3 regions of the Streptomyces sp. NPDC002446 genome follow, and region 3 is predicted to be linked to each of the others. Evidence: riboswitches for the same ligand, from Rfam matches in the RefSeq annotation. Region 3 holds a riboswitch; each other region holds the start of a gene.
What was found. A riboswitch is a leader RNA that binds a small molecule or an ion and turns the genes downstream of it on or off. The one in region 3 is predicted to bind cobalamin.
Positions count from the first base shown of each region.

Region 1: it holds a riboswitch for cobalamin, as region 3 does, so the genes downstream of both, ACWD6P_RS24850 (GHMP family kinase ATP-binding protein) here and metE (5-methyltetrahydropteroyltriglutamate--homocysteine S-methyltransferase) in region 3, are expected to answer to the same signal.
Region 2: it holds a riboswitch for cobalamin, as region 3 does, so the genes downstream of both, ACWD6P_RS29220 (cobalamin biosynthesis protein) here and metE (5-methyltetrahydropteroyltriglutamate--homocysteine S-methyltransferase) in region 3, are expected to answer to the same signal.

Region 1 is NZ_JBSFYC010000048.1:39,162-41,417, reverse strand. It holds gene ACWD6P_RS24855 (cysteine synthase family protein) at 1-366, opposite strand, end outside; gene ACWD6P_RS24850 (GHMP family kinase ATP-binding protein) at 363-1,247, opposite strand; cobalamin riboswitch at 1,446-1,668, opposite strand; partial or broken gene ACWD6P_RS24845 (sigma-70 family RNA polymerase sigma factor) at 1,770-2,256, opposite strand, start outside.
Region 2 is NZ_JBSFYC010000066.1:33,181-35,436, reverse strand. It holds gene ACWD6P_RS29230 (caspase family protein) at 1-434, opposite strand, end outside; gene ACWD6P_RS29225 (hypothetical protein) at 440-880, opposite strand; cobalamin riboswitch at 1,085-1,234, shown strand; gene ACWD6P_RS29220 (cobalamin biosynthesis protein) at 1,364-2,256, shown strand, end outside.
Region 3 is NZ_JBSFYC010000006.1:58,731-60,986, reverse strand. It holds gene metE (5-methyltetrahydropteroyltriglutamate--homocysteine S-methyltransferase) at 1-1,048, opposite strand, end outside; cobalamin riboswitch at 1,206-1,422, opposite strand; gene ACWD6P_RS05595 (aldo/keto reductase) at 1,525-2,256, shown strand, end outside.

The sequences.
Region 1 (2,256 bases), on a different contig from region 3:
CTCCCGCACCCTGTGCACCCGTAACTCCTGGTCGAGTCGGAGGTTCTGCGAGGGTTCGACCTGCTCGACCGTGGCGCCGAAGATCTCCAGCTGGGCCAGCGTCGTGGCGTCCACCGTGGTGGAGGCCACGATGTGACACCGCAGGTCGTAACGGTGGCAGGCCAGCGCCAGGGCATAGGCGTAGATGCCGCTGGAACTGTCGATCAGGGTCTGTCCGGGACGGATCGTGCCCCGGTCCAGCAGATGCCGGACGGCGGCGAGCGCCGAGTAGATCTTCATCGACTCGAACCGGAGCAGGACCATGCCGTCCGTCAGCCGGACGAGGGCGGGTAGTTTCAGGGCGTCGGCGATGTGGGCGTGTATCACCCGTAGCCTCCTTGGGCGAAAGAGCACTGGTGGCCGAGCGAGTGGAAGAGGGCGGACAGTTCGTCCTTCACACACGGCGCAGGCCGGCGGGAGAAGAGGTAGCCGATGAGGGAGCCGGTGTGGGCGACGAAGACTCCGTCCGCCCCGAACTCCTCACGGTGAGCCAGTACGGCTTCGAAGGCGTGCTTGGGCAGCACCTCCTGGGACAGCACGGCGCTGAAGGTCGCCGCCCGGGCCACCGCCGCCGGGTCACCGGAGGCGAAGCCCTTGAGGAGGTCGGTCAGGCACCGCTCGTACTCCGCGGCATGCCGCCGGTAGTGGTGCAGCAGCAGCGGGGTGACCGCGGCGGTGTCCACCGTGCCCGGCTCCGTGACGAAGGCGGTGTGGAAGCCGATACCGGTGCCCAGGGCCCGTACGACACGGTGCCGGCCGCTGAGGTAGAGCGCGAACTCGTCGAGGAAGACACTGTCGGCGCGCTCTATCGCCGACAGAATGCCGGTGACGACGTCAGCGTCGTACGGCAGGGAGAAGACGCGGAACAGACAGCGCAGCGTCGCCACGACGTCCGCCGTCGAACTCGCCATGCCCACCCCGACCCGCAGGTCCGAGTGGGTGCTCCAGCGCCCCGGTGGCAGCGTCAGCCCGAAGTGCCGCAGGAAGAGGTGCGCGGCCGTCGTCGCCTTCCTACCGAGAGGCAGCGGATTCCGTGGCTCGGTGCCGTGCGTGAAGTACACCCAGGAGTGGCGGTCCACGGGAAAGGACACGAGGGCGATGTCCGGCTCGGCGCCGGACCACAGCGGCCCTTGGTAGAGCTCACCCAGAGTGCCTTGGCAGACGCCCGAAGCGGTCGGTGCCGGGGTCCTTCCGGCCGGCTTCAGCATCGGCCACCGTACGACGGCCCTGGCCGGGCGGACCGGCGGCCGCCCCAGACGCGGTGTGCCTCGGTCACGAACACGTCCTCCCTCGTCGCCCGGCCCCGAGGAACGGCCGGTGAGTGAGAGGGCGGCCGCGCCGTACGCGCCTTCGTCCGCCCGCACCGCCGACCCAGCCCTCGAGGTCACCGTGAACACCGCGTGCTTTCCCACGCGCGCGCAGTGGCAGGTCTTCGGACTCGTGGGCGCATCGGCCGGTCCTCCCGGCGACACCTAATGACCGTCGCTTCCCGGACCCCGGACGGGGCCAGTGCCGTTGACGGCGTTCGTTCCCACTCACCGCTGCGGGACAGTCCCGGATTTCCACCGGGTTCCCTCTTACGACGCACCACCGGACCCGGGGCGCGAACCGACTGCGCGCATCAGAGTAGAGGCGCCCGCCCCCACCGCAACAGAGTGGCCTCGGGCGTTGTCTTGTTGTTGCGGGTGACGCGGTGTGAGGTTTGGGGCTGTGCGGTGGCGATGACGAGGGGCGCTGAGGCTCTGGTCCGGAGCGGTGGGCGTCTCGGCGTCCCTCAGCAGTTCGATCAGCGTGGACCGGGCGCGGGCCACCCGCGAACGGACGGTTCCGATGGGGCAGTTGATGACTGCGGCCGCTTCGGCATAGGGCAGGCCCAGGAGTTGGGTGAGTACGAAGGCTTCGCGGCGTACAGCCGGAATCGCGGCCAGGAGTTCGGCGAGCGCTATGCCGTCCTCGAAGCCGGGCAGGTGGCGGGGTTGGATGCCTTCGGCGGCGGACTGCCAGTCCTCTCGGCCCGACACCTGCGGGCGCGCGGCAGCGCGACGGAGGCTGTCCGCAACGGTGCGTCGGGCAATCGAAAGCAGCCAAGTGCGCGCGGAGGAAAGGCCTTTGAAGTGCTGGAGGCTCCCGAGCGCGCGCAGAAAGGTCTCCTGGGTGAGGTCGTCGGCGGCCTGGGGGTCGGCGCTGAGGTGGGCCACATAGCGCCAGACGTCGCGG
Region 2 (2,256 bases), on a different contig from region 3:
AAGGCCCCGTCGGCGTTGCCGGCGTAGCAGCACTCCAGGACGATCACGATGCGCTCGGCCCGCGCGTGGTCCAGGCAGGAGAGCACCGCGTCCTGCCAGGAGACGGTGGTGTGGCTCTGCCGGGGCACCGAGGCGCCGACCATCAGCTGCAGATCGCCGCCGTCGCTGCCGACCCGGCCGTGGCCGGAGAAGTGCACCAGCAGCAGACCGCGCGCCTCGTCGGCGGCGGTCTTGAGCGCCTGCGCCACCTCCCACGGCTCCACGGGGCGGCAGACGGTGACCTCGTCGGCGGTGAACAGATCGGTGCCGGTCAGCGCGCGCCGGAGCTCGGGGGCGTTGTCCTCCACCGCCGGCAGACCGCTCAGCGCCGCATAGTCGTGGACACCGATGAGCACCGCGCGGTTGATCTTTCCCCGCGCGTCGTATTCGACCATCCGGGTCAGCCCTCGCCGGTGCTGCCGCCCTCATGCGCCGGGCTGCCGGGATCCGGGCGTTCGGTGTCGCCGACCGCGTGCAGCTCGCCGCCCGTGCCGACGTCGACGGCGGGCACCTCGCCCTCGGCCCGCTCCTCCTTGCGGCGCCGCAGCCACTCCCGCAGGGCGATGCCGAGGCCCTTGGCGGCCTCGGCGGCGACCGCACCCACGATCACCAGGATCAGGTCGTCCACGCCCACGGCCATGTCGGCCGGGCCGGGTGCGGCGGCCGGGTCCGTGCCGTCCGCCTCGTGCGCGGGCCGCGGCCGCTGCTCCCACGCGTGTTCCCGACGGGTCAGCCAGGGTTCGCGCTCCAGCCACGCGCGGAGGTCGTCGATGTCCTGCTGCGGATTGTTCGTCCCCGTGATCCTGATGCGGATCTCGTGATGACCGGCGCTCTCCGGCATCCCCCAGCCCCCTTCCGGCGGCCCCTTCGCCGCCGTGCACCCGATAGTGACGTGGGATCAGGTGCGGGGGCAACCGTCTGTGACGCCGTTGCCACCCTGTGGCGTGTGCCACAGCCCCTGCCACGGGGCAGCGTCGCAGGTCAAGGGTGAGTTGACGGGCATTCGCGGGGCGTGGTGGACTGCCGGAGCCAATCGGCGACAGATGAGGAAGTCCGGTGAGAATCCGGCGCGGTCCCGCCACTGTCACCGGGGAGCGTTCCTCCAGCGAAGGCCACGGTCCGCCTCGTGTACGCCGCACCGCGTACACAGGACTGGAAGGCCGGAGGCCACGCCGATCCGGGAGCCAGGAGACTCTTGTCGCCGTCACGTCGAGCCAGGGCGCGGACCCTGAGTGAGGACATACCGCCATGCCCGGCCGCCGTTCGAGAGCCCCACTTCCCGCTGCCGCAGGGCCCCTTCGAGGCCTGACGGCGGGCTGACCCGATGCGCGGCGAACACGCGGGATATGCGTGCGGCGCGGTCCTCGGCTTCCTCGGCGATCTGATCGCGGCGGATCCGCGGCGCGGCCATCCGGTGGCCGCGTTCGGCCGGGCCGCGGGCGCCGTGGAACGCCGGCTGTGGCGCGACCACCGCGGGTACGGTGCGGCGCACGCCGTGCTGTGCGCGGGCGGTGCGGCCGCCGGTGCCGCGCTGGTCCAGCGCGCCGTGGGAGGCCACCGCGGCGCCCGGGTCGCGCTGACCGCGGCGACGGTCTGGGCCGTGCTGGGCGGCACCTCGCTGGGCCGCGAGGCACGGGCCGTCGGCGGTGCGCTCGCGGCGGCGGATCTGGACGTGGCGCGGGAGCGGCTGCCGCATCTGTGCGGTCGCGATCCCCAGGCGCTGGACGGCGGGCAGATGGCCCGCGCGGTGGTGGAGTCGGTCGCCGAGAACACCTCGGACGCGGTGGTGGGCGCCCTGGTGTGGGGCGCGTTGGGCGGTGTGCCCGGTCTCGTGGCGTTCCGCGCCGTCAACACCCTGGACGCGATGGTGGGTCACAAGTCGCCGCGCCACCGCCGCTTCGGCTGGGCCTCGGCCCGGCTCGACGACCTCGCCGGCTGGCCCGGCTCCCGGCTGACCGCCGCACTGACCGTGCTCGCCGGTCCCGACCGGCGCGGCGCGCTGCGGGCCTGGCGGGCGGACGGCGGTGCGCACCCGAGCCCCAACGCGGGCCCGGTGGAGGCGTCGTTCGCGGGTGCTCTGGGCGTACGGCTGGGCGGCACGCTGGCGTACGGCGGGCGGGTCGAGCACCGCCCGGTGCTCAACGGCGGGGCACGGCCGGTCGCGGTGGACGACATCGAGCGGGCGGTGCGGCTCTCGCGCCGGGTGAGTGTGCTGGC
Region 3 (2,256 bases):
CCTCGGGCTCGGCGGCGGCGTCCAGCGGGACGTGCAGCAGCGAGCAGGAGGAGGACACGTCCACCCGGTCGGCGAGGCCGAGCAGGGTGCCCAGCGTGGCCAGCGACTTCTCGAAGTCGTTGAGCCAGACGTTGCGGCCGTTGACGACGCCGGCCACCAGCCGCTTGCCGGGCAGCCCGCCGGCCGCGGCGAGATCGGCGAGGTTGGCGGCCGCGGCGCCGGTGAAGTCCAGCGCCAGCCCGTCGACCGGCGCCTTCGCCAGCACCGGCAGCGCCTCGCCGAGCCGGTCGAAGTACGAGGCGACCAGCAGCTTCGGGCGGTCGGTGAGGGTGCCCAGGTCGCGGTAGGCGCGCGCCGCGGCGTTCAGCTCGGCGGGGGAGCGGTCCTGGACGAGGGCGGGCTCGTCGAGCTGCACCCACTCGGCGCCCGCCGCCCGGAGGTCGGCGAGCACCTCGGCGTAGACGGGCAGCAGCCGGTCGAGCAGTGTCAGCGGATCGAAGCCCGCCGCGACGCCGGGCGCGGGCTTGGCCAGCAGGAGGTAGGTGACCGGGCCGACCAGCACCGGGCGGGCGGCCAGGCCGAGTTCGAGGGCTTCGGTCAGCTCGGCGACCTGCTTGGCGGAGTCCGCGGCGAAGACCGTGTCCGGGCCCAACTCCGGTACGAGATAGTGGTAGTTGGTGTCGAACCACTTGGTCATCTCCAGCGGCGCCACCTCCTGGGTGCCGCGGGCCATCGCGAAGTAGCCGTCCAACCGGTCGGCGGCCACCGCGGCACGGTGCCGCTCCGGGATCGCACCGACCATCACGCTGGTGTCCAGGACGTGGTCGTAGTAGGAGAAGTCGCCGGTCGGCACCTCGTCGATACCGGCCTCGGCGAGCCGCTGCCAGTTGCCGCGGCGCAGCCCGGCCGCGGTGGTCCGCAGGGCGTCCGCGCTCACCCGGCCCTTCCAGTAGCCCTCGATGGCCCTCTTCAGTTCACGGTTCTGCCCCTGCCGGGGGTAGCCGTGCACGGTGGCCCGTACTGCCGCCGCTGCGGATGTGCTGGTCACGGAACTCTCCTTCGCGAGTGTCGACTCGACCCCGGGGACGGGGGAGGGCGCGAAGGGTGGCCGAACCGGGCGGATGGGTGGGTGCGCTGCCGCCGCCCGTGCCGCCTGACTTGTCCGCCGACCCGCCCTCGAGGTCACCGAGATCACCCCGCACACAGGTCGCACGGGGGCACTGGCAGGTATTCGGACTCGTGGGCACATCCGCCGAGGCGGACACCTACTGGCCGTCGCTTCCCAGACCCGGCCGGGTCCAGTGCGTATGACGGCGGTCGTTCCCACTCACCGCTGCGGGGCAGTCCCGGATTCACACCGGGTTCCCTCTTACGACGCGCCTGCCTGGCGGGCAGGGCGAACCAGACGCACTCGTCACCTTAGGCCCTTCCGCAGGCATCGGGTATCCGCATTCGAGCAGGCCTTGAGCTGGAGTGCGCTCCAGCGCCTAGCGTGCCGATCACGTACCGAGCGAAGGGAACACCGTGCGCTACACACTGTTCGGCAGGACCGGTCTGCGGGTGAGCGAGCTGAGCCTGGGGACCATGACCTTCGGCGAGGAGTGGGGGTGGGGCGCCGGCAAGGAGACCAGCGGCCGGATCCTGGACGCCTACGCGGACGCCGGCGGCAACTTCGTCGACACCGCGAACAACTACACTGACGGCGCCGCCGAGCGGATGCTCGGGGAGCTGCTCGAAGGGCGCCGGGACGGGTTCGTCCTCGCCAGCAAGTACACCTGCGCGACCCGCAAGGGCGATGTGAACGCGGCCGGCAACCACCGCAAGAACCTCGTCCGGTCGGTGGAGGCGAGTCTGGACCGGCTGCGCACCGACCACCTCGATGTGCTGTGGGTGCATGCACGGGACAACTTCACCCCGGTCGAGGAGGTCATGCGGGCGCTCGACGACCTGGTGCGTTCCGGCAAGGTCCAGTACATCGGCGTCTCCGACTGGCCCGCCTGGGAGATCGCGCAGGCCAACACGCTCGCCGAGCTGCGCGGTTGGACGGCCTTCGCGGGCTCGCAGCTGCGCTACAACCTGCTGGAGCGCACGCCGGAGCGGGAGTTGCTGCCGCAGGCCCGCGCCTTCGACCTGGCCGTGCTGGCCTGGGCGCCGCTCGCCGCCGGGAGGCTCACCGGAAAGTACCGCCGTGGCGGGACCGGGCGGCTGGACGTCGTCGCTGGCGACCCGCGGGACGGTGCGGGGGACGAGACCGTC